One region of the Fulvivirga sp. AWR4_260 genome, then DNA from elsewhere that is predicted to be linked to it. Evidence: riboswitches for the same ligand, from Rfam matches in the RefSeq annotation. Region 1 holds a riboswitch; each other region holds the start of a gene.

What was found. A riboswitch is a leader RNA that binds a small molecule or an ion and turns the genes downstream of it on or off. The one in region 1 is predicted to bind S-adenosylmethionine.
Region 2: another riboswitch for S-adenosylmethionine. It lies ahead of ACXACQ_RS06920 (O-acetylhomoserine aminocarboxypropyltransferase/cysteine synthase family protein); the one in region 1 lies ahead of ACXACQ_RS10145 (4Fe-4S binding protein).
Region 3: another riboswitch for S-adenosylmethionine. It lies ahead of metH (methionine synthase); the one in region 1 lies ahead of ACXACQ_RS10145 (4Fe-4S binding protein).

The regions. Positions count from the first base shown of each region.
Region 1 is NZ_JBSWSU010000015.1:851,958-862,771, reverse strand. It holds gene ACXACQ_RS10185 (alpha-2-macroglobulin family protein) at 1-2,214, opposite strand, end outside; gene ACXACQ_RS10180 (hypothetical protein) at 2,333-2,710, shown strand; gene ACXACQ_RS10175 (DUF3820 family protein) at 2,712-2,939, opposite strand; gene ACXACQ_RS10170 (hypothetical protein) at 3,118-4,164, shown strand; gene ACXACQ_RS10165 (DUF6232 family protein) at 4,225-4,881, opposite strand; gene ACXACQ_RS10160 (hypothetical protein) at 4,896-5,342, shown strand; gene ACXACQ_RS10155 (carboxypeptidase-like regulatory domain-containing protein) at 5,466-6,089, opposite strand; gene ACXACQ_RS10150 (M42 family metallopeptidase) at 6,098-7,147, opposite strand; SAM riboswitch class I at 7,372-7,497, shown strand; gene ACXACQ_RS10145 (4Fe-4S binding protein) at 7,734-8,081, shown strand; gene ACXACQ_RS10140 (trans-sulfuration enzyme family protein) at 8,108-9,292, shown strand; gene ACXACQ_RS10135 (HEPN domain-containing protein) at 9,394-10,814, shown strand, end outside.
Region 2 is NZ_JBSWSU010000015.1:102,548-113,361, forward strand. It holds gene ACXACQ_RS06910 (SPASM domain-containing protein) at 1-640, opposite strand, end outside; gene ACXACQ_RS06915 (lipoprotein N-acyltransferase Lnb domain-containing protein) at 773-1,948, shown strand; SAM riboswitch class I at 2,061-2,156, shown strand; gene ACXACQ_RS06920 (O-acetylhomoserine aminocarboxypropyltransferase/cysteine synthase family protein) at 2,422-3,738, shown strand; gene ACXACQ_RS06925 (homoserine O-acetyltransferase family protein) at 3,716-4,759, shown strand; gene ACXACQ_RS06930 (homoserine dehydrogenase) at 4,766-5,977, shown strand; gene ACXACQ_RS06935 (choice-of-anchor I family protein) at 6,032-7,876, opposite strand; gene nqrF (NADH:ubiquinone reductase (Na(+)-transporting) subunit F) at 8,127-9,431, shown strand; gene ACXACQ_RS06945 (formimidoylglutamase) at 9,537-10,700, shown strand; gene atpC (ATP synthase F1 subunit epsilon) at 10,786-10,814, opposite strand, start outside.
Region 3 is NZ_JBSWSU010000015.1:2,011,731-2,022,544, forward strand. It holds gene treF (alpha,alpha-trehalase TreF) at 1-248, shown strand, start outside; gene ACXACQ_RS14975 (hypothetical protein) at 248-565, shown strand; gene ACXACQ_RS14980 (family 43 glycosylhydrolase) at 598-3,291, opposite strand; gene ACXACQ_RS14985 (alpha-amylase family glycosyl hydrolase) at 3,586-5,085, shown strand; gene ACXACQ_RS14990 (YfiT family bacillithiol transferase) at 5,095-5,628, opposite strand; gene ACXACQ_RS14995 (PP2C family protein-serine/threonine phosphatase) at 5,715-7,142, shown strand; gene ACXACQ_RS15000 (pyridoxal phosphate-dependent decarboxylase family protein) at 7,139-8,353, opposite strand; SAM riboswitch class I at 8,521-8,635, shown strand; gene metH (methionine synthase) at 8,721-10,814, shown strand, end outside.

The DNA of each region.
Region 1 (10,814 bases):
TGTTAGCTTGGCTCCTCCAAAATCTAACTTAATCTTTAATCTATTTGGCTTAACTGTCTCAATCTTGAGCGTTTTAGTAAACTGAACACCTCCCACATTAACCTGAGCGGTGTAATTACCAGTAGGCGCTTCAGAGTCAGTACTTATATCAAACCTATAAAATCCATTCTCTCCTTGCGTTTTCACCTCCTTTTTCACCAACTGCCAAGACGGATTATAGAGCTCCATTATCACAGGGTGAGACTCAGGAAGTCTCTTTAACTTATCTTCCAAAACAAAACTTAAATGCAATGTATCTCCAGGTCTCCAAACTCCGCGCTCGCCATAAATATATCCTTTAATACCTTCCTTCACTTCCGAGCCACTCACATCAAAATTACTTAGCGATAATGATGAGCCATCATCCATTTTCAAATAACCACGCTGCGAACCACTAGTAGCCTTCACTAAAAAAGGTCTTCTGCCGGCTGGCATATGCGCCACACCGTTAGCATCCGTTTCAATTGTGTTTAAAAGTTGCTGCTGAAAATCATAGGCCTCAACCTTTACTCCAGATATTGGCTGCGCTGTTTTCAGATCAGTAACAACAACCAATATTTCACCACTATTCCCTCTTTTAGCCATCAAACCCAAATCAGAGGCCAAAACATTTCTTTTTACTCCCTCATGCTCCAAATAATAAGTTACATGACAAGGATTATCCCTTTCAGACCATCTATAATCAGAGGTATATTTATATCTTCTATAAGAATCATAACGACTAAACATTTTATCATCATCCTCCCAATTACTCTCTTCCAACGGCATCATATCCTCTTCCTCAGGAGCCTCTCCACAGAAGAACACCGACTGATACCTCCTAAAGCTTATCCTTACCTGATAAATAGCTCCAACTTCTGCATTAATCAACTGAGATAGATCAAGCGTAAACCTGTTCCATTTAGAAAGATCAACTATACCTGAAGTATTCAGTGCCACCGTCTTTCTTAGCACGGGCTTACCTACTCTTCTTAACTCCGTTGAACCATCAAAATCATTAGCTTGCAAAAACTGAATGACATTATCTTCATATACTTTTATAATTTCAACATCTACAGCCTTTAGGTTAACTGCTTCAAATGGAAATATCAACCCTTCTGAACTCGGCAAAATATTTCCTTTGCCAAGCAAACGCACATCAGGGCTTATTTGAGAAAAAGTAACCTGATACTTACTTTCACCCCCCAACCTAGAACCTTTTGCATTTTTTATGCCTTTAAATACGCTCACATACTTATCTCCAACTTGTCTGGTAGGTAGATAAACATATAATTCATTTCCCTTCACGTCATAATTCAATGAATAAACACCACTAACCTTCACCAAACCTTTTAACTCTTGGTCTGCCTGCAAAGGATCTGAAAACTGCACCAAAACATATTGACTAGGGCTCTGAATCACCTTGACATTAGTAACCGTAAAATCACCAAGCGGAGGAATATACACATCCTCTTCCATTTCCTTATCTATGCCCAAAGCCTCTCCATTCACTTCTAAATCAACTTCGCTTTTGCTATCTCCACGTTTTACGTCTCCAATTACAAAGTAATGTTCATTTTGAACATGCGTCCATTTAACCGGCAACTTTTGACCACCTTGCTCTGCCACAAGCATTTTCTCTACCTGTTTTTCATCTGCCTTATCTGCAGTATTTAACACTCCTTTGATTTCCTGAGTCCTAAAATCCGTATCTGCTACAGTAGCTACATTCTCTACGCTTAAATCATAATCTTGATGGATAACCTGAAAATTATAAGTAAGTGTAGAAAGGTTTTCCGAAACCTCCATCAACTTAGAAAGGTGGAAATTCACTTTATATAATTGACCTGATACAAGTGATTTTTCAGGTGTAAACTCAATAGTACGTGCATCTAACCACAATGCCTCCCCATTAATTTTAGGGTCAAAATCGAATACCGTCTCCTCCAACTGCTTGCCTATCTGCGCAGAATCAGCCACATCCATAGCCAAACGTATTCGAATTGAAGATTGAGATGATATTACACCTGCAGTATATGAAGAAATAAAAGCACTGAACGCTGGATCTATAGTATTAGTAGGATACTCAACATTTTTCGCCCTGCTGGGTTCATTAAAATAAAACACCGCTGTAATGGCCAGTATTACTGCCACCACAGCAACCAAAATCAATCTGAAGGATTTAGAAGCCGCCATAATAAATGAAAATTAAAAAATTGGAAGAATTAACTATAAAAAGCAATTACAAAATAATTGAACAAATATAAAATTTAATTCATATTTAAAATTATAAAAATAATAATTATCCAGAAAAATGATTTTAATCAGATTGTCTTTGTGCTACACGCTTATAGCCACACTATTATTTTCATGCGAAAAAACGCAACAAAAAGCTCAATTATCTGTTTATGAGATAGATAGTTTAAACATTATTTATGATAAGATAATGTCAAAATACGACTCGCTTATGCCTACAGTCAATAATCATTTTGCCATTATAAACACCCAAAACAGGGAGAATAATATGAAAGCTTCACAACTAAAAGAAGCCAACGAAGAGTTTCTAGAATGGGTAAGTAGCTTTAAAAAGCAGAGCGAAAATTCTTTTGATGAAATAAAAGAATACTATAGAGTAAAAGAGAATGAACTTAATTCAATCATTCAAAAAATGAGAAAGGCACAAGCTTTATAACTTATGCCTTCATTTCTAAAACTATTTGCAAATACCTGCCTAATTTACCCGGAGGAAATCCCTTTCTCCTAAACCAAACTAAGTACTCCACAGGCAGCTTCATCAATAGCATACCCTTATACTTACCAAAAGGCATTTTATATTGAAGTAATTCGGCCATCTCTTGCCTCGCTTTATTAATGTCAAAATCCTCCATAAGTGCATTTATTTTGCTGCAAATAAAAGACATCCATTTGTCTTAAACCTTCGATATAAGATTTATTATCATACTATATCCTTTTACAAGAAATGAATGTTAACCATTAAAAAACGTATATTCATACCACAAACACTACAATCACAAAACAAGGTAAGGTCTAATTTCTATTGCTTTGGTTCGTTAAAAAATTCATCAAGATTCATATTCAATGGCTATTATTAGTAAAAAGAAAAAAACATATCCAGTCAGCAACCTTCTAAGAAAATACCTTAAAGAAAATGACAGAGAACTCTCGCTCCCCCTCAATTATAATGACCTTCAGCGGTACGACAATTCTTTGCCTTTGGTGGATAAGCATAATAATGATACGCTATGGGAAACAGTTCTTTTTCCTCAGACTGAAATGGAACACATTCACTATGGCTTAAAAAAAATATATGCCATTATTAAAGCAGATGGAGACCTTTCTGTAATGGATCACCTTTTTGTAGACAGAATTGATCTTTGTGTGTATGGAAACACTCAACCTTTCAGGATCAGAATAGTGAACAGAATCAACGATAACTTCGATTACTTCTACATAAAACATGCTGATGCATCTCGAATTTATGGTTTAGAACTAGAGCACCTATTATCACCAAACAGGATAAGCTATGCCGTAGACCATGACACATTGGTAGAAGAGCACATAGTAGGCATACCGGGCGATCAATTTATGAAAACCTACCTTACAGCACCCAATTTAAACCAAATTAGACTAGCAAAAGAGTTCGTGAAATTTAACGAAAGGTGTTTCGTTAGGCTTCTGGGAGATATGCATAGTAGTAATTTTGTAATTGACATCACTCCCGATTTCGAAGATGTAGACTACCGTATAAGAGCAATAGACTTTGATCAGCAATCTTATGAAGGAAGAAAATCTATATACCTACCTCAGTATTTTAAACAGAATAATCCTCTAATACAGATAGGCATAAAATGCATGACTCCTGAAACTGTTAAGCAATATCAAAAAGAAGAAAGGTCATTAATAGCTGCCAGAGTAAAAGCGAGCCGCACTAAAATAGATACGCTACTTACGGCCATGTCGGCCGATCAAATATCCACAAAGGAAAATATTAAAAGCTTGGGAGTAGACTTAGCAAAGCATTATGACAATGATGACTTTTTAAAATGTAGCTCTATGGGCGAAATCTTAAAAATAAGTCTAGACATGACTACTTCGCAAAAATCAACTTACCAATTTCCCATATAAAAAAAGCTGTTTGGAAGGGCAAACAGCTTTAATAAATCGAAAAAGGTTTTATTTCCGGCATTAGCTAACTACTACGGTTTCCACTCTTTCTCTTTTTACATATCTATAATAAGCTTTTTTAAGCGAGGCTACCACATGAGCCACATACTCTCTTCTTTTACTCACAACAGGTCTTTTGTCACCCTCTGCCGTTGTGATCTCCACCGCATACTTATCTTTTGCGGCAATCATCCACACAATACCTCCAAAGATAAAAAGAACACCCGCACCTATGGACACCATATTGGCATCTATCAAATAAAGTGCTTCTTGTGTATTATAAGTCACATCAGCAAAAAAGTCCATAGAGCCTAATAAAATACTAGCAAACCCTAACAAAAACAAAACAATGCCAGGTGCTTTGGTAGCCGGCAACCGCTGTAAGTGTATACTAGTGATACCATTTAAATTATATGAATGATGATCAGTATAAAATTTATCGCGGGTAATTTTAACACCGTGTCCGTCTGTATATATAATATCCTCTTTCATGTCTGTATATATTTTTATTATATTTCTTAAGTCAACTGCGTTGTATTTTCGATTAACAATATTCAAATGCAGTGCCACACCCCAAATGGGCCAAAAACAAAAGAAACAAGCCCATCGATCAGTAGAAACGAGTAATAATTCCACAAAAACAGTGTCTTTTCTTACTCCTTTTGTTTCTTTGCACACAAAAATTACCGGCTTTGATAGTATCTAAACCAAAAACAGGAACACTTTTTTCGTTAGGGGCATTTATAGCAATATGTGCAGCAGGAGCAATATACGGAGCCACAGAGGTATATGGCAATAATGCACCTGCATGGTATCATCTTGCCTTATTATTTATTTTGGGGCCCATTGGCCTTGGAATTTTAGCTAAAACAATAGTAGGCTACCAAACAGTTACCATAGGAAAAGAAAAAATAGATATTCACTTCCCTGTACAGTTCAAAACCAAGCATTTCAGCATTAGTAACATAGATTACTGGAAAGAAAACACTGTAAAAACAGCTACAGGAACGTTTAAGGAGGTAGAAATAAAATTCATAGATAACAGAAAAAGGCTGCATCTGTCTTATCAAGAGCACACAGAATACCAAAAAATAATTCAGTATTTAAGGAAAAAATGCTCAAAAAAAATCAAGAAGTGAAATTCCAATAAAACACCCAAGTCAGTGCCTGGCATTTTATAAAATGGCTTACCATTCTAAATGAGTAACCCCAGAGGCAGGATGTAAAACAGGCACTGCGCACTTCACAGCACCTGTTGATTTCTATTTATCAGATTTTTTCTGATCATTAATATCCCTTAAAAAGTCAGCCCAGCGCATAGGATTGAGAAAATTATTAGGAGGCATTTGCCCACTAATCTGATACAAATGGTTATACCTCATCTGATCGTAATAATATTTACTCTCTTCGTTTTCTTTTACATCCTTATCCAAATCACGCTTCACCTCAAAGATCAAATCATCCATATTCCTTTTGGGCTTTGTATCCATAAAAGCTTTGTGAAAGCTTTCTATAGAAGGCCAAGGAAAAATCACCACTTCGCTAAGCAATACTGTTTCTTCACGCATCAACTGCATCAGTGAATACTGCTCAGAACTCACCTCATAAGGCATAATGAAAGTAGCATCTCGATAGCCTATTGCCGAGAAAGAAAGCGTATCACCTGCACTAATAAATATGGTAAAATATCCGTTATTATCTGTAGATGTACCATACATGGTGCCTTTAACCCTCACATTAACATAAGGCAAAGTTTTACCCTGATCAGCATCTAGCACAGAACCGGTTAACCGCACTGAATTTGGTGCCTTTACTATTTGCCCAAAACTAATTGTAGCAAAACCCACAAACATTAGCAGCATTAAACTTCCTCTCAGCACTTTCATATTACTTTTTATTTATGTGACCAATCATATTTATCTAACGAAATAAGGCAAGCCGACAGCAGATCGATACTCCCTTGAATATCTGATTTATGGCACATCTCTATTACCTGATGTAAGTGCCTTGTAGGGATTGAAACCGCTCCTGCGATAGCCCCCCTCTTTCCCATCCGCTGCAAACCTGCAGTATCTGTACCTCCAGCTACCAACACTTCATTTTGCCAAGTAATATTATTTTCATCGGCTGTTTGACGCATAAAATCCACCATTCGGTAATCACAAATAGTCATAGCATCTAGCACTTTTACAGCCGTACCTTTACCCAAAGATGTTACCTTTTCATGTGGAGCAGCACCAGGAAGGTCATAAGCCACAGTAGTATCTAGTCCAAAACCAAAATCGGGATCTATAGTATGCGCAGCCACATTAGCCCCTCTTAAGCCTACCTCCTCTTGCACTGTAAATACACCATAGACATCATAAGGACATTCTTTCAAGTTTTTAAGCGTTTCTACCAGTATATAAACCGAAACCCTGTTATCCAACGATTTACAGTTCACACACTCTCCCATTTCTATAAGCCCTCGCTCACGTGTTACAGGATTTCCTACAGATACAATTTTCTCCACCTCCTCTTTGGGCATCCCAAGATCTATGTAAAAATCTTTCACTTTTGGCATTTTGGTTCTCTCCTCAGGCTCCATCACATGCACGGGTTTAGTTCCCATTACACCAATTATATCTTCCTTGCCATGCACAATCACACGCTGCGCTGTAAGCGTTTTAGGATCGAAACCTCCCAATGTAGTAAACCTTAGAAATCCGTTATCATCAATATGAGTAACGATAAACCCAATTTCATCCATGTGAGCAGCTACCATGGCCTTCTTCTCACTTGTCCTTCCTTTTTTTATAGCTATAACATTTCCTATATTATCAATCTCTATGCTATCTACATAAGGACTAACTTCTTTCACTATCAAATTCCTGATTTTACTTTCGTAACCAGGTGCACCAGGAGCTTCACATATGCGTTTTAGAAGATTTACATCTATGGCCATTGTTATCTGTTTTTACGTTAAAAATTCTTTTTGAACCTAGATTCAATATTAACCAATCAAAAATTATTCTGTTCATTCACAAGACAATTAATACTCACAGACTTAGACAATATTTACACTCACTATTTTTATTAGGTATAAATAACACAAAAATGCTCTAGAAATTTGGAGTTATAAAAAGAAGCTACTTATATTTACAGTATCAATTACTCGAAAGCGTAGTTGATTTATAAAGAAGAGGTGAGAGACAGGCTCGAAGACCCTCTGGCAACCATCAATCGTTTAAACGTGATATAGGTGCCAAATCCTGATCCTAAGACCTTGCAAAATGCAAGCAGGAGAATATAAATTGACAAATTTAGAATACAATGAATATCATTTCTGCACCAGTTTACAAACGCAACGAGCTAACAATCAACCATTACATTTCTACCAACACTGTAGCAAAGCATATTTGCTGTTGTTGTTGCTAAGGGAAAATTTCTCTTTTCCTTCTGTATAATTCCACCTCAGCATTGAGATTAAAGGAATTGATACACCTACTAAACAAAATCTTTAATTCTAATCATCATTAAACTGAAAAAATATGGCAATTTACATAACAGACGAATGCATTAACTGCGGAGCTTGTGAACCAGAATGCCCTAATACGGCTATCTATGAAGGTGGAGAGCAATGGGCATGGGGCGATGGCACCGAGCTTTCTGCCGTAGAACTAGAAGATGGCTCTGAAGTAGACGCTACTGAGAAGCAAGAGCCTTTCTCTGACGAATTCTTTTACATTGTATCTGGTAAATGCACCGAGTGCGTTGGTTTTCACGAAGAACCACAGTGTGCGGCCGTTTGCCCGGTAGACTGCTGCGTACCTGACCCTGACTATGAAGAAACAGAAGATGAGTTAACAGCAAAACAAGAGTGGCTTCACGCATCATAATTTAATTAAACACGTTTACTCCAAGTATGTCTAAATATAAACACTTCGAAACCCAGGCCATTAGAAACCAAAGTGAGCAGTCGAGCTTTAACGAGCACACTACTCCTATATATATGACTTCGAGCTTCACTTTTGAAGACGCAGAACAGGCACGAGCCATGTTTGCAGAAGAAATTGAAGGCAACATATATACAAGGTACTCTAACCCTAATACCGATGAATTCATTGAAAAGCTATGCATTTTAGAAGACACAGAAGATGGTCTTTCTACTGCATCGGGTATGGCTGCAATGTTTTGCAGTATGGCTGGGCTTTTAGAAAGTGGAGATCATATCTTGGCTTCTAGGTCTGTATTTGGATCTACGCATCAAATTTTCACTCAAATATTCCCTAAATGGGGCATCACGCATTCTTATGCTGATATTAATAACCCCGATGAGTGGGAAGCAAAAATACAGCCCAACACCAAATTGATTTTTGCGGAAACACCTTCAAACCCTGCATTGGACATCATTGACTTGGAGTGGCTAGGTAAGCTTGCAGAAAAACATAACTTAATATTAAATATTGATAATTGTTTTGCTACACCTTACCTTCAGCAGCCGTCAAAATTTGGAGCGCACATAGTGACTCACTCTGCCACCAAATTTTTAGATGGACAAGGAAGAACTATAGGCGGAGCCATATTAGGCCGCGCTGATCTTATTGAAAAAATAAGATTTTTCACCAGACATACAGGCCCCTCATTATCACCATTCAACGGGTGGTTGCTTTCAAAAAGCCTAGAGACCTTAGCCATACGAATGGAGAAGCATTGCGAAAATGCTTTAAAAATAGCTGAATATTTAGAAGGGCATGAGGAACTGGAAGTAGTAAAATATCCGTTTTTAAAATCGCACCCTAAACATGAGCTAGCAAAAAAGCAAATGAAATTAGGAGGAGGCATAGTAACATTCATAGTGAAAGGAGGAATAGACAGAGGAAGAAGATTTTTGAATGCATTAAAGATGCTTTCGCTTACAGCAAATCTAGGCGATTCGCGGACCATAGCAACGCACCCAGCATCTACAACACACTCTAAGCTCACTGACGAAGAGCGTGCTAATGTAGGTATACTACCTGGCTTGGTAAGAATTTCTGCCGGGCTAGAAAACGTAAACGATATTATAGAAGATATAGAAAATGCACTAAGGGACTCAAAACAACCTTGAGGCATTAATAAAAAACTTATTCGGAAGTAGTTTAAAAGAGGCCTCTTTCGGATATACAAATAGGCCAATAACTTTTAAACCAAACCCTAAATCAGGAAGAAATGAGCGTAACACTTAACGACAAAATATCACCAGCCGCCCAGAAAGACATTCTTGACTTGCAAGAAAGAATTGAGAAATTCAAAACTGGCGTTATACCTGAAGAAAGATTTAAAGCATTTCGTTTAACTCGAGGTGTGTATGGTCAGCGTCAGCTTGGAGTTCAAATGTTTCGTATAAAGCTACCTTATGGTAAGCTTACTGGCGAGCAAATTGTACGTATAGCAGATCTCTCTGACCAATATACTAATGGCAACCTGCACGCCACTACAAGACAAAACATTCAGCTTCACTACATCCACTTGGAAGACACTCCTGAGATGTGGGCGAAACTTGAAGAAACGGGTGTAACTACAAAAGAAGCCTGTGGTAACACTGTAAGAACGGTTACTGCATCTCCTCTTGCGGGCATCGACCCCGAAGAGCCATTTGATGTTTCTCCATATGCACATGCTGTTACACAGTATTTCTTAAGAAACCCTATCAACCAAGATATGGGTAGAAAAATTAAAATGGCGTTTTCATCAAGCGAAAAAGACAGCGCCTTTACTTATATTCATGACTTTGGCTTTATCCCTAAAATTCAGGATGGTCAAAAAGGATTTAAAGTAGTAGTGGGTGGCGGCTTAGGCGCTCAACCTTTTATAGCACAAACCGCTTATGAATTTTTACCTGAAGATAAGGTAATACCTTTTATTGAGGCTGGCCTAAGGGTGTTTGACCGCTACGGTGAGCGTGAGAAAAGATTTAAAGCACGTATGAAGTTCCTCATTGAGGAGAAAAGAGGCTTGGGCTTAGATAAATTCTTAGAACTAATAGAAGAGGTTAAGCCTTCTAATAAAACACATTCTCTTCCTGTAGACGCTACAGGATTTGATAACATTGCTCCTGCAGCGAAGCCACTTCCTGAGTTTGAGCAACCTTCTGGTGCTGAATACGAAGAATGGTTAGCTACCAATACTTTTGAACAAAAGCAAAAAGGATATTACGGAGTAAAAGTAAAGCTTCCACTCGGTAACATTCAGGCGGAAACCGCTCGCCAGCTTGTAGCACTAACAAAGGGTTATGTTGCTGACGACTTCAGAGTAACAATATCACAAGGTTTATTATTAAGGTTCGCCACTAAGGAGGCATTACCTTTCTTATATACTATTCTTAAAAAATTAGACCTCGCTCACATTGGTAGTGATACCATTGTGGACATCACCGCATGTCCTGGAACCGACACTTGTAACTTGGGTGTAACTAACAGTACTGCTATTTCAGAAGTACTTGAAGATATGATTAGCAAAGAATTTCATGATTTGATTGCTAATTCTGAAATCAAGATAAAGATAAGTGGCTGTATGAACTCATGTGGTCAGCATATGATTGCAAATATTGGATTCCATGGTAGCTCTATTAAAAATAAGAGTTTGGTTAT
Region 2 (10,814 bases), 750 kb from region 1:
GCTGTTGTAAATCGTTAATTTGATGTTCATTCGGCTTTACAACCAAAAATTGAAAAATCACATGAGGTGTTTTAGAGTTCAATTCTTTTTTCCACTTCAAAATATTTTTCGTTCCTTCTATTACTTTGTCCAGTCTTCCTCCCACTCTGTAAGATTCGTAGGTTTCTTGTGTAGTGCCATCAATGGAAATAATTAATCTATCTAGTCCTGATTCTACTGTTTTTCTGGCTACTTCATCATTTAGGTAGTGTGCATTTGTAGATGTAGCAGTGTATATATTTTTATCAGAGGCATACTTTACTAATTCGAGAAAATCTTTGTGTAAGTAGGGCTCTCCTTGAAAGTAGAAAAGCAAATAGAGTAAGGAGCTTTCTAATTCATCTATTATTTTTTTAAAAAAATCACTTTCCAGCATCCCTGTCGGCCTAGTGAAAGAGCGTAACCCACTAGGGCATTCGGGGCAGCGCAAGTTGCACGAAGTAGTAGGTTCTATAGAGATGCTGATAGGAAGGCCCGCGATTTTTGAAGACTTGAATAGCCGAGAGTATACGTAACTAGAAGTTATTTTAAACGCATTCCAAGCCCTCTTTCTATTGAATTTTGAAATGAAATTGATGCCGTCTCTTAAATTGCTATTCATTGTGGTAAAGATAAGCAATAGAGTTGCATAAGAAATATGTCAATAGAAATACTTCATTTGTGGTATATCTGAATAAGAAAGGAGTCATTTTCTTTAACTTAGAGGTCTAACCATGCGTATTTGATATTTACGATGAAGCATATATTGTTAATCCTGCTATTGATCCCTGTATTGGGGTTTTCTCAAAAATTGAGATTATCATCTAAGTCTGAAGTCAGAATTTTGACATGTGGTCCTTTTCAGGGCGAGTTATATTCAGCCTTTGGACATAGTGCCATTAGGGTTATAGATCCGGTGACTGGTTACGATGTAATTTATAATTACGGGGTTTTTGATTTTGACCAACCTAATTTTTATTTGAATTTCGCCAGAGGGTATTTGCATTATAAACTCGATCTGCAGGATTATAACCGATTCAAAAACTATTATATATACTTTAATAGATCTATTCATGAGCAGGTATTAAACCTTACTGCCAAGCAAACTCAAGATTTGGTCGATTTTCTAAGGAAGAATGCCATGCCTGAAAATCAGTACTACTATTATGATTATTTCTATGATAACTGCGCCACCCGAGTTAGAGATGCTTTGAAAAAGGCATTAGGAGATGATCTGGAGTTTGATGTTTCGCATATAGATACAGATTATACAATTCGTGATCTCACAGATATTTATTTGAAGCAGCAGCCTTGGGGTGATTTGGGTATAGATATTTGCCTGGGTTTACCAATGGATAAAACTGCCACTGCAGATATGTATATGTTTTTGCCAGACTACATTGAAAAGGCTTTTGCTCATGCTTATGTGAATCATAATGGAAATGTAGAACCTTTAGTGAAGAATACGGTGGTGACTTATGAATCTACCCCGGAGCCTGATCAGGCCAGTGTTGTTACACCGTTTATGTTCTTTTCATTTGTATTTATTTGTGGGGCTTTTGTAACTCTTTTGGGCTACCGCAATAAAAAATCATATTTTGGATTTGATGCGTTTCTATTTACAGTAGTAGGGTTAGTGGGCTGGTTGTTGTTTTTGTTATGGGTGGCTACCGATCATTCTGCTGCTGCAGATAATTTTAATTTACTTTGGGCATTGCCACTACATTTTCCTTTTGGGTTACTGTTGTTGAAAAAGACCAAGCCCGCATTTCTAAGGTATTATTTTCAATTGACATGCCTTTTAAGCTTAATGTTAATCCCTACATGGTCATTTTTGCCACAGAATTTACATTATGCGTTAATTCCATTGGTAATACTCATCATGCTTAGATCTTTCTATATTCAATATAGGTTATCCGCTGAAGCTTAGCATGTTAATTAATTTTAAACTATTGAATAAAAATTTCTGATCTTTTCTTGTAAAAATCTCAAAGGCTCATTACGTTTGTAGCATCAATTCGATAAACTCATCTGAGAGAGTCGATTTATAAAGAAGCGTGGAGAGACAGGCTCTTAGAAGCGCTAGCAACCTGGTCACCAATCCAAGGTGCTACTTCCTGATCCCAAGAATGTCCGTCAGGTGACGGAATAGGGAGAATATAAATTGATGGAAATGAAAAGATCAATACAACATCAAACAGGCCTTTTGGCAACTTTTCAGCGATCAATAGTTGCGCTACAATTCATTATTATTAATTCGAAATTAAGCATGTGTTGCTGCTAATCCTTTAAGGATACCCGCAGCAATAATCTGAATTTTTTTGGTATACCTGTAAAATAGCAGGACTACTACATCTCATTCTATTTCAAATTATCTTATTAATAATATAAAGAATTAACAAAATGGCTAAAGCGCTCAATTTCGAAACATTACAATTACATGCCGGATATGAAGAAGCCGAAGCTTCTACACGTTCTAGAGCAGTGCCAATATATCAAACATCGTCTTATACCTTTAAAGATTCTGAACATGGAGCTAATCTTTTTGGCTTAAAGGAGTTTGGAAATATTTATACCAGAATAATGAACCCTACTAATGATGTCTTTGAGAAAAGAATAGCAGCATTAGAAGGAGGAGTGGCTGCTCTGGCAGTGGGTTCTGGGCAGGCAGCACAGTTCATAGCTTTAAATAATATACTTACTGCAGGAGACAATTTTGTTTCTACTTCTTACTTATATGGGGGTACATATAATCAGTTTAAGGTAGCCTTTAAAAGGTTGGGGATAGAGGTGAAGTTTGCAGAAGGTGAAGCAGCAGCTGATTTTGAAGCTAAAATAGACGATAATACCAAAGCAATATATTTAGAGACTATAGGTAATCCTAGTTTTAATATTCATGATTTCGATAAAATCAGTGATTTGGCTCGTAAATATGACCTGCCGTTAGTTGTGGATAATACTTTTGGAGCTGGTGGTTACTTATTCAGGCCTATAGAGCACGGTGCTGATGTAGTTGTGGCATCTGCTACTAAGTGGATAGGTGGCCATGGTAATTCTATTGGAGGAGTGATAGTTGATGGAGGAAGTTATAATTGGGGTAATGGTAAATTTCCTCAGTTTTCTGAGCCATCAGAAGGTTATCACGGACTTAATTTTTGGGAGACTTTCGGAGATAACAACCCTTTAGGATTGCCTAATGTAGCCTTTTCAATAAGAGCTAGGGTGGAAGGCTTAAGAGATTTTGGCCCTGCATTGAGCCCTTTCAACTCATTTTTACTACTACAAGGGTTGGAAACATTATCCTTACGAGTGGATAGGACAGTTGAAAATGCTTTGGAGTTAGCCACATGGTTAGAAAATCATCCGAAAGTAGAAAAAGTCAATTATCCAGGTCTTGCCTCGAGCAAGTATCATAGCCTGGCAAAAAAATATTTAAAAAGAGGTTTTGGTGGAGTGCTTTCTTTTGAATTAAAAGGAGGTAAAGACGCAGCAATAGAATTTGTTGATAGTCTGAAGTTAATCAGTCATTTAGCAAATGTTGGGGATGCCAAAACATTAATAATACAGCCTTCTGCTACTACACATCAGCAACTTTCTGAACAAGAGCAGTTGGCAGCAGGAGTACTACCTAACTCACTAAGGTTGTCGGTAGGAATAGAAAATATTAACGATTTAAAAGACGATATAACAAATGCCTTTGACCAAGTCTATAGCGCCTGATCACAAGAAGCCTAATTTGAATACCTATAAATACGATCACGAGTTCAGAATGGAGTGCGGTGAAGTGCTCCCTGAACTTGAGATCGCTTACACCACGTATGGTAGGTTATCTGAAAAAAAGGATAATGTAATATGGGTGTTTCATGCTTTAACGGCTAATGCTGACCCATTTGAATGGTGGCCCGGACTAGTGGGAGGAGAGGATTTGATTAATCCTGATGAACATTTCATTATCTGTGCAAATATTTTGGGGTCTTGTTATGGTACCACCGGTCCAGGAAGTATAGATCCTAGAACGGGTAAAATATATGCTTTCGACTTTCCATTGCTCACGGTGAAAGATATGGTGGAGGTGCACCGTATCCTTAGGGCGCATTTAGGTATTGAAAAGGTGTATTTAGGTATTGGAGGCTCTATGGGAGGGCAACAGTTATTAGAGTGGTCATCAACTGATCCGGATTTATTTGAAAATATATGTGTGATTGCAACTAATGCACGTCACTCTGCATGGGGGCAGGCGTTCAATACCGCTCAGAGAATGGCTATTGAGGCTGACCCTACTTATAAAGATAAAACGGAAGAGGCTGGAAGAATGGGGCTGAAAGCTGCACGTGCAGTGGCTATGCTTTCGTATAGAAATCAGACTACCTATAGAAAGACTCAGACCGATTTTGATGATAAACTTGATGATTTTAAAGTAAGTAGCTATCAATATTATCAGGGCGATAAACTTACAAAGAGGTTTTCTGTAAGCTCCTATTGGTATCTCAGCAAGGCTATGGATAGCCATAATATTGGTAGGGGCAAGCAATCAGTAAGACACGGGCTGAAAGCTATAAAGGCGCGTACACTGGTAATCGGGATCAGATCCGATATATTATTTCCTTCTGCTGAGCAGAAGTTTATAGCAAAGAATATTAAAGGAGCAAAACTCGCTATTATAGATTCATTTTATGGACACGATGGGTTTTTAATAGAAACAGAAGAACTGGCTAAAGAATTAAAAGAATTTTTAAAATAACATAAGATGAGTAAGTATACCATTGGACTTTTTGGTTTTGGATGTGTTGGAAAAGGGCTTTACGAAACATTAAAGGCAAATCATGAAGTGGATGCCAACATCGTAAAGATTTGTGTTAAAAATAGAGATAAAGTGCGCGAAGGCGTGCCTGCTGATATATTAACTTATGATCAGGATTCTATTTTAAATGATGATGATATTAATGTTGTAGTAGAGCTTATTGATGATGCCGATGCAGCCTATGCTATTGTAAAAAGGGCATTGAAAAGTGGAAAGGCTGTAGTGACTGCCAATAAGAAAATGGTAGCGGAGCATTTAGAAGAGTTAATTGCTTTGCAAGAAGAGTACAAAACTCCTTTATTATATGAAGGGGCTGTATGTGGAAGTATTCCTATTATTAGAAATTTGGAGGATTACTATGCATCGGAACAAATTTCTGAAGTAAAGGGGATTTTCAATGGTTCTTCAAATTACATACTCACGCAGTTGTTTCAGGGTGGGCAAACATATGAAGATGCCCTAAAGGATGCTCAGGAGAAGGGGTTTGCCGAAACGGATCCTACGCTTGATGTAGGTGGGTTTGATCCTAAATTTAAATTGAGTATTGTAATCAGGCATGCCTTTGGCTTAAACGTTCAGCCCGAAAAAATCTTCAACTGGGGCATTCAAAATATATCTAAAGAAGATATAGAATTTGCTACTGAACAAGGTCTAAAGATTAAGTTATTAGCCAAGGCACACCTGCAAGGAGACGTGCTTTCGGTAGTGGTGGCGCCTCATTTTATAGATAGTAATAGCCCATTATACCATGTTGAAAATGAATATAATTGTGTACTAATTAATGGTGCCTATGCTGAGAATCAAACTTTAATAGGTAAAGGTGCTGGGAGCTTACCAACAGGGTTGGCGGTTTTAGCTGATGTAGTTTCTTTAACCAAAGGATATAACTATCAATATAGAACTCCGGTGGAGGCTAATGCTAAAGGGGGTGAAGTGAATGTGTACCTACGAGCCGAAGATATTGAAAAGGAACAATTGGACTTATTTAATGAAGTGAGCGAGAAGTTTTCTGGCAAAGGTCATAGTTATGTTATTGGTACAATCGATGTTGATAACTTGAGCAAAATTTTATCAGAAACATCAGATAGTAATGTTATTTTTACTGGAGACGCTTCCGTAGCCACAGCTATTCCTAAGCTTACTTATTCGTACGTATAAATTTTCTACTAATATATTATTGAAGGCTCCAGAAATGGAGCCTTCGTAGTTTTATTATAGTAATGTCGATGGCTGATATATTTTTACATACCCATCATCTTCTGAGCTTACAATTAAAGTGCTTCTATTATTGGGACTATCCTCGGCAGAAATGAAAATAATGCCTTCTGGAGCATCACCTGTGGGTAATAGCTGTAAAAACTGAGGGCTATTTGGGGTGCTTAAATCGTATACCGCTACAGCATCTACACGCTCCATGCCAATAAAGCCAATAACTTTTCCATCGATTATTCCTGTAGTAACGCCTTCCGGCTCCACACCTTTGTTGTCACTGCGTCCGTCATCATACATGTTGGCTTCAGCCACTTTTCTTTCCATTTCACTTCCGCAATCATATACCAACTCGCCTGAGGTTGTCCAGATGCTGAAAGATCGTGCTCCAGGCACATACAGTTCATTATATATATCGCCTTCTTTTCCCAGTGTGTTGGTTATAGTCAGTCTTTGCAAAATTTCAGACATCTCACTTGAGAAATTATTAGAAAGGTTGATATCTTCTACCCTATCTTCTTCACTAAATCCTTCGTAATCTCTGGTGTCACCCTCATTAGCCGTGATAATATACTCTTTATTGCTAGCCGTAAAGTAAGCTAAAGCATCGGGTTGGTAAATTCCTTTTACGGGTACGTTTATAAATTCAATCTTATCATCTTTATCATTCGGGTCAATTTCATTGCCTGGCAGGCTGAAGTCCTTAAAGCCCAATGGGTAGATATTGCTAATTACACCATTAGTTATGTCTACCTGTGCCATGCCATTATTTTCTTGCAAGCTTACCCATGCAGTTTTAGAGTCAGCCGAAACCGTAATGTATTCCGGTTCTATGTCTTGGCTAAAATTGGCTTCAGGTCCGTAAATTCTAAACCCTTTACTTATTAAATCATTCATTTGATTTTCAAAAGCATCGAAATACAAGGTTTTTACACTGTAACCATTTTTAATATTTATGATAGAAACTGAACCTTTTGGGTCATTAGAGTAGGTGTCATTAGGCTCACCTTCATCAGCTGTTAAAATATAATTGCCATCAGGTGAGAAAGTTACCATGTCGGGTAATGCACCAACATTGATCTCATTTATTTTCTCTAGCGACTGAGTATTGAAAATGACTACTTTTCCATTTTCTTGTTTGTTATTTGCTTCAATTGCTGTGGCTAACATTCCATTTTTAACCGCAACGCTATTAATTCCGCCACCATAAATAGAAATATCCACGCTATTCACAAATTTTGGTTTCGAAGGATTCTCGATGTTAATAATGTCAAATCTTGATGTGTTAGCATTATTGACTACAAATAGCTGCTTGGTGGTAGGATCATAAGCTGATATTTCAGCAGCAGCTTCACCGCCATCTAATGCTATAGAGCCGATTTCAGTAAATGAGGCCGGGTCTTCATTAATGATTTTTGGTAATAGTACTAATGAAAAAGTGTTATGGTCAGTTGCAGTGAAATCTTCATTGCTAATGATTTGGAACTTTATTTCCTTAGAAGTGAGCATCTCTGTATTAATACCTATCACTTGCATGATGGCCTCGCTACTTCCTGCATTTACCTTTATAGAAATAACGGATCCTTCACTTTCTGGTAGCATTTTAAAGTCACTGCCATATTCTGCTGTTGAGCTAGATGCTATTTCAATGGAAGCAATTCTTTCAAATTCAGTAGTGGTATTGGAAGTTAATTTAATGTTAATAGTATCGCCTTCAGAGGGATAAATTTCACCACTGGTGGAAGTAAATGCAATGGTAGAATCAGGCTGATTGGCGGTGTCATCATCATCGCAACTGATTATAAAACAGAAACAACAAAGTAAAACACTTAAAATAGTCTTTTTCATAGTAAATAGTTTATGCTTGATTAGTTGAACCCGAAATAACTCAACCACCCGGCAAAACCAGTTATTAAAAAGTTAACTTACTATTAATATCCCTTGCTCAATGCAAAATATATGTTACCAAGAACTTTTCTCAATAGTGTTTTCCTTCAAAATTTACTCAGTGAGATTATAGTTTTAGGTATTTACTAAATATATTTGTACTCCCTGTTAGGGACTACAATTTTTTATTGAGTATAATCATTCGAATTCGATGAGTACAGTTATTATTACGTCTATAATAGCATTTACACTAATCATAATGCTATTAGTATTTATCTTGCTATTTGCACAATCAAAGTTGGTGCAGTCAGGACCTGTAAACATTATTATTAATGGTGACGATAAAAACCCTATCGTTACATCTGCGGGTTCTACATTGCTTTCAACATTATCTGCACAGAAGATATTTTTACCTTCTGCTTGTGGTGGTGGTGGAACATGTGCCATGTGTAAGTGTGTAGTAGAAGAAGGTGGTGGGGAAGTATTGCCTACCGAAGTTGGACATTTAAGCCGCGCAGAGCAAAAGGAAAACGTTCGTCTTTCTTGCCAAGTAAAGGTGAAGGAAGATTTGCACATACGTATTCCTGAAGAGATCTTCGGTATTAAGAAGTGGGATTGCGAGGTGGTATCTAACTACAACGTATCTACTTTCATTAAGGAGTTTGTTGTAAAATTACCTGAAGGTGAAAGTTTAGAATTCGAAGCTGGTGGATATATTCAGATTGATGTTCCTGCTATTGAAGTGAAATTCTCAGACATGGATATTGCTCCTAAGCCGGAGCTTGGTCACCCTGAAGATGTATTCCAATCTGATTGGGATAGCTTTAACCTTTGGGATTTAGTGATGAAAAATGATGAGCCTATCTTTAGAGCTTATTCAATGGCTAACCACCCTGCTGAAGGTAACATAGTAATGCTTAACATACGTATTGCTACTCCACCTTGGGACAGAGCAGCAGGTAAATTCATGGATGTTAACCCTGGTATTTGTTCTTCTTACGTATTCTCAAGAAAACCTGGTGATAAAGTTACTATTTCAGGTCCTTATGGAGAGTTCGCGATCAACTACACAGACAGAGAAATGATTTACATTGGTGGTGGTGCTGGTATGGCTCCTTTAAGAGCGCAGGTGTTCCATTTATTCCATACATTAAAAACAGATAGAAAAGTATCTTACTGGTATGGAGGTAGATCTAAGAAGGAGTTATTCTATGTAAATCACTTCAGAAAAATTGAAGATGACTTCTCTAATTTCCAATTTAACATAGCTCTTTCTGAGCCTTTAGAAGAGGATAATTGGAAAATAAAGAAAAGTTTGGGTGATAGAGATGCTGATGGATATACAGGATTCATTCACCAAGCATTATATGATAATTACTTAAAAGATCACCCAGAGCCAGAAGAGGTGGAATTCTACTTATGTGGACCTCCATTGATGAATGCAGCGGTTCTAAAGATGTTAGATGATTTAGGAATTCCGCCAGAAAACATCAGATTTGATGACTTCGGAGGATAATTCATAATAAAATTATTGTAAGCCCTAAAGTGTTAAGCTTTAGGGCTTTTTTTATTTTATATTCGCTACTTCATTGATTAATTTTAATCAGTAAAACTGCTTTATATGGATCTTAAAATCTTTTTTTCTCCTTTAGATGAGGAGCTTTTTTCGGACATCACCAGTGCAAGTTCATTCTATAAAAGCATTCAGGTGTATGCTGATAAAATGCCCAAATATAAAGACGCTGATATTGCTATTATCGGGATAACGGAAGAGCGTGGCACGTATGAAGAAAATAAAGGATTAGCCAACGCAGCTTTAGAAGTAAGGCGTAAGCTATATAAGTTAAAGAAGGGTATAGGGCATTATAAAATAGTGGACTTGGGAAACTTAAGGGCTGGAGTAGATCTGGGAGAAACGCATTTAAGGGTGAAGGAGGTATGTCAAATTCTTATTGAGAATAACGTATTGCCAATATTAATAGGTGGGTCACACGATATCGATTACGGTCAGTTTCAGGCTTATGAAGATATGGAAAAGCTTATCAGTATGTTAAATGTTGATGCGTTTTTAGATATGGAAGATGATTCAAGTAGTGCGTTGAGTAAATCTCATATCCATAAAATATTATTGCACGAGCCTAATTTTTTATTCAACTACAGCCACTTAGGTTATCAAACATATTTAGTGGATCAGCAGGCGATAACTATTCTTGAAAAGCTGTATTTTGAGTCTTATAGAATAGGGGAAATTAGAGCTAACATTGCTGAAATGGAGCCTATCATTAGAAATGCAGACATGCTATCTTTCGATGTAGGTGCTTTAAAAAGTACAGATGCCCCCGGTGTTTTTGATGCACAACCTTTTGGGTTAACAGGGGAGGAGGCTTGTCAGATATGCTGGTATGCTGGGTTAAATGAGAAGTTGAGTTCTGCGGGTTTTTATGAGTACAACCCTGCTTACGATGATGATAACATGAAGACAGCGGCTGTAGTAGCTACTATGATATGGTATTTTATTGAAGGGTTTTATTGCAGGAAGAAAGAGAAGGATTTTAAGAATAATGACTATTTACGGTTTGTGGTGTCTATGCCCTCAGCTCCAGAAACATTGATGTTTTACAAAAGCAAATTGAGTGAAAAATGGTGGATGGAGGTTCCTTACCCTCAGAGTAAGGGTAGGTATGCTCGCAATTGCATCATTCCTTGCTCTTATACGGATTATCAGATAGCCTGCAAGGGTGAACTGCCAGAGAGGTATATAACGACTCACGCAAAGCTTATATAGGGCTTGTGGCGTGTTGTGTAATAATAACAAAAAAGGCTAGATAAATATTATCTAGCCTTTTTTGTTATGCATTGAGCTGCTGCTTTTAGTCTTCTATAAGACCGTCTGCAAGTA
Region 3 (10,814 bases), 1.2 Mb from region 1:
TGTATAACTACGGATTTGGCAATGAAGGAAATGAAGCCGCCAACAGGTGGCTTAAAAGAAATGATGAGGTATATGAGGCCACAGGAAAAATGATGGAGAAGTACAATGTGCTTGATACAGGGCTATTAGCTGGTGGAGGAGAATATCCGTTACAAGATGGTTTTGGGTGGACTAATGGGGTGGCTTTAGCATTGAAGAAAATACTGAAAGAGAAAGAAGTAGTTGAAGACATGACAACACACGAGTGATGAAGAAAAAAGTAAGTTTTATTGATGCATTGCCTAAAATTGCATCAATAATTACCCCATTGATAATAGCGGTTATTGGCTGGAAAATTAACGCTACTATTATGAATCGTGAAATCAATAGTAAATATGTAAAACTGGCTATTGATATTTTGAAAAGTCCCCCAGATAGAACTGATACTACTTTAAGAAGGTGGGCTATTAATGTATTAGAAAAGTTTAGCCCAGTAGAAATGCAAGATTACCCTTCTTTGGAAAGAAAAATGATCCAAAACACCTTGATCAATGATCAGTTAAATACCCTAGAGGATAGGAAATGAAAAAAGCCCACAACTAAGTGGGCTTTTTTATACTATTTCTTGATGAATTTAGTCACTATGTTATCTTCAGATTTAAGAATGTAAACCCCCGGTTTAAGGTCTTCAACATTGATTTGATTCATATTTAACTCTACGCTTTTAACTAAACGTCCGTCTGTAGAAAAAATCTGCATGTGAGAACCAGTATGTTGGTTGCCGGTTAAAGTTAATGTAGAAGTTACAGGGTTTGGTGAGTAAAATACTTCACCTGTTTCTTTGGTTGCTATGCTTTTCTTTAGGTTGCTGGCAGTTCCATTAACATGAAAGTTGTTAAAAGAGGTTCTAGCGGCATGTGATCTCATACCTACTCTTCCATTAATGAATGGCTTGTTATCGCTAAAGTTTATAGCCGGAGTAGTGCTGTTATTAACAAAAACCTGAATGTTATTATCCATTACCCTTACATCTAGGTGATACCATTGTCCCGCTACAAATGATTGAGCACTAGAAGCTAATTCTTGCCAAGCATAATTTTCTTTACCTAGTACCAAATTACCGGGCTGCATGCCTATATAATAACCTTGGAAAAAGTCAGTACCTAATTGTGAGTCATTACCAGCACCACCATTGGCAGGGTTGTTAACTCTTACCATAAGACCAGCATTACCTGTAGAAGGACAAACAATGTCTGCACTTACAGTATAATTATGCCATTCTCTTGATCCCATCACACGCTTACCAAAATCAGGAGAGTAGGCTGTTCCATTTGAAATGGTCCAATCGCCATTACTATAATTCCAAAGTCCACTATAACCATTGTCAAAATTATCAGCACCGTAAGCTGTGGCTGTTGTAGATTTTGCAAAAGTTAAAGTATAAAAGTCAAATTCCCCTTCTACTGTTTCTAGTTTCAGGGTATGTTCTCCTGATGGCAGGTAAAGGTTTTTGATGTTATGCGTTACCCAATTGTCCCAGTCTGTGGTGCTAGGTAACGAAATGATGCCTGATACATCAGCATTGTCACAAAGAATTCTAACTTTAGATGTAGTGTATGTAGTGGCGTATCTCAAGCCTAAATTATACACACCTGATTCTTGTACGTTTATTTTGTATTCATACCATTCATTAGTGGCGTTCCATCCGATATTGTACCCACCTTCAGGATTGACTCTGATATCTACATTGCCATTTCTATACTGACCTCCGATGTTACCTTCTGAGTTATCAAAGGCATTGGTATAATGTACTGCTTGTATTTTACCAGGAATAGGCTTAGGGAAATTGTAAATGGCACTTCCGTTTACAGCATTGTTAAAAGCCATGTAACCGAAATCAGCGTGGTCATTGAAAGTGGTAGCACCTATTTTTCCGCCACCTAGAGCTTCATTACGAGTGAATTTTAACATACCATCAACAAAAATCTTGAAAGTGTTACCACTTTTTTCTACCCTCATAGAGTGCCATCTTTGGTAATCATATCCTGGAGGCAAGTTGATGAATTGCTCACCAGTCCAGCCACCATTAACTTTAAAGTTCACTTCTATTCTGTTGAGCATACTGCTGAGTACGGCTTGCCCGAAATTATTCTCATCAGTATAGCTGAAAATAGCTCCAAATCTAGCATCATCAGCGCCTCTATCCATTTCTTTCATATTGAACTCTGCAGTATATTCATTAGCACTGCTGGCAGCTGAAACTTGTCTAAACCATGTGGAACCTGTTTTATTGTCTTGCCACATCAATTCTTGATTGAATATGCCCCAAGCTCCACCATTTACATTTTGCCAATTGTTTCCAATGTCTGTTCTGTTCCATCTATCGTAAAATGTAGGTAGGGCAGGAGTTCTTTGCTCCCAATTGGTAGGGCCTAAAACACTCAGTTGATCTCCGTTGAAGGCCACCGGATCCATATTTAACTTTCGGTGAGGGCCAACAATAGAACTAGGTCCAAGTAGATTATGGTAAGCAATATACCATGTGTCTAAGTCTGGCCCTATAATGTTGCAGCTGTGGCCTAGGCCAAAAAAGTTATCTTCACTATGTAGTACTATAGGCTCTTCGCTTTGTTTGGTGTATTGGCCTAAAGGTTGCTCGCTAGTAGCACAGTAAACACGGTACCCTTTGCTAAATACATGGTTTCCTGTATATACTACATAATACAATCCGTTTCTTTTAAATATGGTTGAGGCTTCAGTCCATCCACCACTGCGTGCATTGATGTTGATGGCAGGCCCGTCTACAGCTAACATACTGCTCATGGTAGCAGCTTGTATACCATCACCACCAGCATATGAGAAATATTTGCTTCCATCGTCATCAATGAAAACCGTTCCATCTATGGTTCTGCCAAAATTACCTGTTCTTAATACGAACGGGCCTGTAGGAGAATCACTAGAGAGTACATAATGACCTTGACCGGCAGGAGAAGTATACATGTAGAAAACACCATTCCAATAATTTACTTCTGGAGCGTATGCGCCTCGGGTTACTGCTTCGGTAGTGACAAGCCCCTCATAGTTCCAGTTGGTCATGTCCCAGCTACTCCAACATTTAACGCCAGTTTGGTCATCGCGAGTACTGCAGTATAGGTAGTATTTTCCCCTGAATTTCAGCATGTAGGGATCTCCAATGCCGTATTCGCCCCATTCTTCAGGGAGATTGCGCGGGTTGGTGACCTGTGCAATCGACTGATAATTGCAGAGTAAGGTAGTCACTGCAAAAATGACAAGATAAAATAAATTTTTCATAAAGTATTTAGGTTGATTATTTAACTCTATAGAGCATAGTAGGGCAGTAATCTCATCCTTTTTTGCTGAAAAAAATCAAATTATTGGCTAGCTTGAGTTGATAATCGTCCTAAATCATTATTTTAAGCTTGTAATTAAAGATATAAGCTATTCATTATTAGTTAATTAATTGTAAAGGTTACACTAATTTGTTTGATTTGCGATCCTATAATAAATTAAATATTCATGTTGAAAAATGTTTTCCTAGTATCAATTGTCTTATTCTGTTTTGGTTGTTCTAAAAAGACTGAGGTAATGAAAGAATCGTTATTGCAATCTGCTCCGCAAAATGCCGTGACTTATGAAATTTTTGTTCAATCATTTGCCGATTCTGACGGTGATGGCATTGGTGACCTTAATGGTGTAACCAGTAAATTACCTTATCTAGAAGAATTAGGTATAGAGGCGATCTGGCTCATGCCAATAATGCCTTCGCCATCTTATCATAAATATGATGTTATCGACTACAAAGGCATACATAAAGATTATGGCACTATGGATGACTTTAAGAATTTAATAAAAGAAGCTCATAATCGTAATATTAGAGTTATTATAGATTTAGTGATAAACCATACAAGCTCAGAGCACCCGTGGTTTAAAAGTGCTTTAGAAGGGGAGGATAGTCCATATCGCGATTTTTTCGTGTGGGCCAATGCTGATGAAGTGAAGAATGATATAGAAAAGGCTGAAACGCGTGCTGACTCAGATAATATAAGGCAGTGGCATTATGCTAATGGCGATAGCACCTCTGCATTATACTACGCGTACTTTTACGGAGGTATGCCTGATTTAAATTATGATAACCCTGCGGTGAAAGATACTATTTTCGATATAGGGAAATTTTGGTTGAAGGATGTGGGAGTAGATGGATTTAGATTAGATGCTGCTCGCCATATTTTCCCTGATGATAGGGCAGAAGATAATGCTACTTTTTGGGTAGAGTTTAAAACAGCCATGGAATCAGTTAAGCCAGATGTGTACACTGTAGGTGAGGTTTGGGATGAGACAAGTATGCAACTGCCATACGCAAAAGGGTTGTCTTCACTTTTTAGCTTTGATATTGCCTATCATATTGTCAATTCATTAAAGGATGGCAAAGATGAGGTGTTTAAAAATACCAAGGGACAAAGTGATTTGATTAAGTCAATGATTGATGTAAGAAATCAATTTGCGAAAGTAGACCCTAAGTTTGAGATATCTACATTTTTAACCAACCATGATCAAAATCGTGTAATGAGTGAGTTAAATAGTATCTCAAAAGGTAAAGTGGCAGCTTCTATTTTGCTGACGCTACCGGGTGCTCCGTATATCTACTATGGTGAAGAGTTGGGTATGAAAGGTAAGAAACCAGATGAATATATACGTGAGCCATTTTTATGGGATGTGGTAGCTAATGACTCATTACGTTGTAATTGGTTGAAACCAAAATATAATGTGGATGAAAAGATTAAGCCTTTGGCTCAGCAGATGAAAAATGATAGCTCTATGTATGCGCATTATAAGCGAATGACGCATTTTAGAAGGTCTCATTCGGCACTCATTAATGGAGATTTACAAGATGCACAAAATCAAAATGAGGCTGTTATTAGTTATATCAGGGCTGATCAAAAGGAAAAACTATTGGTAGTTCACAATATATCTTCGAAAGAGGTGAGCTACGAAGCCCCAGAAGGAGCAACTTTGATACTTAGTACTAAGGAAGGTAAGGGGGGGAAGTCATTGCCTGCACTTTCAACATTTGTATGGAAATATTAAGGTTGGTAATTACCAACCTTTTCTTTCTATTAATTTATTGATATGCTGGTAGTGGTGCTCACCATGCCAAGCGTACATGCCTATGGTGGCTTTTAGGGTAAACTGCTGATTGCTTTCTGGGTTAACGAAGGTTCTATCTAGTTGCTCAGGAGTTAAATGGCTCAGCAGTTGCACCCATTTGGCATGTAAACCAGTAAGAAAAACAAGAGCTGTTTCTATAGGGGTGCTAGTATAGTCAGTAAGGTTGGCCCACGCTTGCTCATTGTAAGTTTTAATGGTGGGGTTATTTTCAGTTAGCGCCCATTTGAAACGGATATAACTATTGGTGTGACTATCGGGCAGGTGATTGATCACTTGCCTTACAGTCCATCCTTCAGGACGATAGGGTGTATTGAGCTGCTCGTTGTTAAGTGGACTCACCAAATGGCTAAGTTTATTAGGTAATGACTCTATCTCTCTGATCCACATAGAAATGTCATCATCAGTGATAACAGAAGGTAATTGGCATTTTCCGATAGGGTATTTTAAGAGCTCTAAATTCATCGTAAAGGATGTTAATTTAATGACTGATTAAGTTGCATAATGCATTTGACAATTATACCTTAAAGTCTTCTATTTAGGTGTAAAATATGAGGATAAAAGCTGATATAGCTAACTTTTGGGACAAAATACTGAATATTGGAGTGACAAACCGACTATCTCCAATTCAAATTAGAAAGGTTCGGTTAATTAATGGTATTTTAGGTGTAGGTCAGATTCTCTTTACACTGTTAGTGATTAAGAGCTTCATTATGGGGATTCCTCAGGAGTGGAGTGTTCAGCTAATAGGAAGTGTTCTTTTTACGGTTCCAGTAATATTAAATAGACTGGAAAAGTATCGTTTGGCTAAATTACTATGTCTTCTTATTCCATATTTATACCTTAGTTTTCTCTCTATTTATTGGGGTACAGAACGGGGTTCTCACCTAATTATATTAGCTTGTATTGGCCTTTCGGTAGTTTATTTTGAAGACCGGTGGAAGATTGTAGCCCTGATAGTTTTTGCAGCCATGTGTATTATGGTAGTGGAGATTTATAATTTCTCGCATCAGCCCTATTATATCACTGAAAAAATACATGTCGCACATTTGGTTAATATAATAATAACCATCACGTTGCTTGCCGTAATTGCGGGTATATTTAAGAAAGAAAATTATAAATACCAGCAAGAAATTAGCCTAAGCAAGGATAAAATTATAAAGCAGCATACTGAGTTGATGAAGCTGAATATTGAATTGAAGGATTCATTGAAACAGCTAAATGAGCAGAATAAATATGCGCAGACCATACAAGAGTCAATTTTACCTCAAAAAGAGGACTTGGAAAGAATGCTTCCTGAACATTTTATTCTCTTTAAACCTCGCGATTTAGTGAGCGGTGATTTTTATTTTGTAATGGAGGCCGAAGGAAAGCTGTTTATTGCGGCTGTTGATTGTACAGGGCATGGCGTGCCTGGGGCTTTTATGAGTATGATTGGTTACAACATGCTTTTAGAGGCTATTGAGTTGAAGCATATTTATGATCCTGCAGAGATTTTGTCTTACCTTCAGGCTAGGATATCATATGCACTGCGTCAGCAGCAAACCAATAATAGAGATGGTATGGATATTTCTATTTGTGTAATAGATAAACAGGCAGATACTCTTTTGTTTGCTGGAGCGAAAAACCCTATGTTAATTATACAAAATGACACTTTAGTTAAAGTGGAGGCAGACAGGGTGTCTATTGGAGGTGTTACAGGGCGAGAAAATTACCAGTTTAAAAACTACTCTTTCAAAGCCAGTGAAGTAAGCAAATTTTACTTATTTACTGATGGTTATAGAGATCAATATGGCGGAAAAGATCATAAGCGTTTTATGAGCAGGCGATTTAGGCAAATGATTGTTGATATTCATCATTTACCCTTTCAAGACCAATGTCACAAGCTAAATCATTGTTTTGAGCAGTGGTCAGAAGGGCATGAGCAGACAGATGATATTTTGGTAATGGGAATAGACCTATCTGCTCTTAATGCTTAAAGTGTTACCACAAAGGCTTTAAGCTTATCAATAGTTACATGTTCCATTATAACTATCTTAAACCATTTGGGGTTATGATGATTGTCAGGTACAAGTCCAAATTTTTCAGCTTTTTTAGCATCTATTGATGAAGCATCGATAGTTACAATGTTAGAATAGGTCTCTCTGTAAAACTTAATATTCTTCTTGCTGAGCTCATTACATAACCATTGTGTTCTGTTGAGAAGTATTAATATTTTTTCACTCCACCCATATGGGCCATATGTCATTAATATCATCCAAACGGCTACGGCATTGGCGCCACTTCTGCTACCAATTAAAGTAGAATCTTCACCTTCTATGTAACTGGCCTCTTTGGTGTTGGCATATTTCATAAACCCTTTTTTGATTAAAAAGATACCTGTGCCATAGGGTGCTTGCAGCATTTTGTGGGCATCAAGGGTAACAGAAGTTACGTAAGGGTTGCCAAGGTGCAGGTCAGTGTCGGGCGAAGAGAAGGGGTAGAAGAAGCCCCCATAAGCACCATCTACGTGTAGCTTGTAATTACAATTAAGATCTTCTAATACCTTCGCATAAGTATCAACCTTGTCTGCAGAGCCAAACATCGTGGTCATCATATTAGCCACCACCACGAAGTATTTCGCGCCACTACTTTGCTGATTTTTAATAGTGTCAGATACAGCTTCTTCAGTGATTTGCCTATCATGGTCTACAGGCACAAAAGCAATCTTTATGTTAAAAACATTGGCAGCTTTGCTCATAGAGTAATGACTGTCTTCAGAACATAAAATGCATATTTCATCATGTTTAGCATTATGCTCGGCAAGAAAGAAGTTTCTATAAATCCAAATGGCCTGCATATTAGCTTCTGTACCTCCCGAAGCTACATAGCCATCATGATCATTAGCTTTACCATGCAGAATGTCTTCAGCACATATGTCAATCAATTCTCGTTCTATTTCCTGAGTGCCTTTAAAAAAACTCTCTGATTGGTCCAATGTATGACAACCTATATGGTTAGGGTTGTGAATAAGCGTTGACAGATAAGGGGCGTTGCTAAGGAAGGGTACATCTTGATAGAAAACCTGTTTGTCTAAATGTGAAGCGGGTACTCCAAGAATGTTAGAGTCATAATAATTTACATTTTTAGATAGACAGTTAAAAACTTTATTCTTTATTTCTTCAGTAGAAAGCTTAGTCCAGTGATTCATAGTGAATTATAGTTTAAAAAGTAATTATGCGGCTAATATAGGAAAGTTTAAAACAAAGGGATAAAGAGTAATGGTTAGTTAATTCCTAAAATCACATTTATTGCGATTTGATTTTTTCTTAAAAAAATTATTATAGATTTGTACAATCGAATAGTTCTTTGATTTGGATCTTATCAAGAAAGGCAGAGGGATATGGCCCTGTGAAGCCTTAGCAACCGGCCGAAATTTTGGGAAAGGTGCTAAATCCATCTTTGTTTATTTAATAACAAAGGAAGATAAGTTAGAATAAGCTTGACACCATTATAAAATAAAATATTAAAAAGCTCTTCTGACTTATCAGAAGAGCTTTTTTTATTTATACAATTTAATGACTAATAATAGCGTGTCATACTTAAAACTTAGTGGATTAGAACCATTAGTAGTTACTCCTGAATCCAATTTCGTGAATGTAGGAGAACGAACTAATGTTACCGGTTCAAGAAAATTTCTCAGACTTATACAAGAGGATAAGTACGAAGAGGCTTTAGAAGTAGCTAGAGATCAGGTAGAGGGCGGAGCTCAAATCCTAGACGTTAACATGGACGAAGGGATGCTTGATGGAAAAGAAGCCATGGTTAAATTCCTTAACCTAATAGCTTCTGAGCCAGAAATCTCCAGAATACCCATAATGATAGATAGCTCAAAATGGGAAATTATTGAGTCAGGCCTACAATGTATTCAGGGTAAGGGTGTAGTTAATTCCATTAGTTTAAAGTCTGGCGAAAAGCTATTTTTGGAGCAGGCTAAGAAAATTAAAATGTATGGAGCTGCGGTGGTAGTTATGGCTTTTGATGAAGATGGCCAGGCAGATTCATACGATAGAAGGGTGGAGATTTGTAAAAGGTCTTATGACCTTTTGGTAAGTGAAATTAATTTTCCTCCTCAAGATATTATTTTTGACCCTAACATATTTCCTGTGGCTACCGGAATGGACGAGCACAGGAAAAATGCTTTAGACTTCTTTAATGCTACTAAATGGATTAGAGAGAATCTTCCTGGAGCCAATGTTAGTGGGGGTGTTAGTAATGTTTCCTTTTCTTTTAGGGGTAATAATGTAGTGCGTGAAGCCATGCATAGTGCATTCCTTTATCATGCTATAAGAAACGGCATGAATATGGGTATTGTAAACCCAACAATGCTTGAGGTCTATGATGAAATACCTAAAGAGCTTTTGGAGTATGTAGAAGACGTGTTGCTGGATAGGCGCGATGACGCTACAGAGCGTCTTTTAGAATATGCTGAAAAGGTAAAAGGAGATGTAAAACAAAAGTTAAAAGATGATACTTGGAGAAGAGGGACTGTGGAAGAGCGGTTATCGCATGCCCTAGTGAAAGGGATTATCGAGTTTATAGATGCAGATACTGAAGAAGCATACCAGAAACTAGGCCAGCCTCTATTGGTAATAGAAGGTCCACTTATGGCAGGAATGAATGTGGTGGGAGACCTTTTTGGTAGTGGTAAAATGTTTTTACCACAGGTAGTGAAAAGTGCTCGTGTAATGAAAAAGGCCGTGGCTTATCTGGAGCCGTATATGGAGGAGGAGAAGAGGCGTAATAAATCTACTGAAACCGCAGCAAAAATTTTGCTAGCCACCGTTAAGGGTGATGTGCATGATATAGGTAAAAATATTGTAGGTGTTGTACTGGCATGTAACAATTACGACATCATTGATATGGGAGTAATGGTGCCCGCTGAGAAGATTTTAGAGAAGGCACAACAAGAAAATGTAGCAGCTATTGGTCTAAGTGGCTTAATTACTCCATCGTTAGATGAAATGGTGCATGTTGCCTCAGAGATGGAGCGATTGAATTTGAATGTGCCTCTATTGATAGGAGGAGCAACTACCTCAAGGGTGCATACTGCGGTTAAAATTGATCCTAATTATAGCGGAGCAGTAGTTCATGTGCTAGATGCTTCTAGAAGCGTGCCCGTGGTAGGAGAGCTTATCAGCAAGAATACCAAAGAGAAATTTCATAATAATATAAAAGCTGAATATGAAGAGGTAAGGATTGGCCATGCCTCTAAGAAGGATAATAAAAATTACATTCCTTTAAAAGCAGCACAAGATAATCGTGTAAAAATAGATTGGGAAGCATACCAACCTTTAGAGCCTAACGAAACAGGAGTTAAAGTTTATAACGACTATCCATTAGCGGAAATAAAGAAATTTATAGATTGGACACCATTTTTTCAGACTTGGATGTTGAAAGGTAAATTTCCGAAAATATTGCAAGATGAGGTTATTGGGGTAGAGGCTACTAAGCTTTATAATGACGCTTTGGCCATGCTTGATGATATCATTGCTAATAAAAAGTTAACAGCCAATGGTGTAGTGGGGGTTTTTCCTGCTAATGCAGTGGGTGATGATGTTATTTTACATGATCATGATACCAAATTTCACTTTTTAAGACAGCAGGGTAAA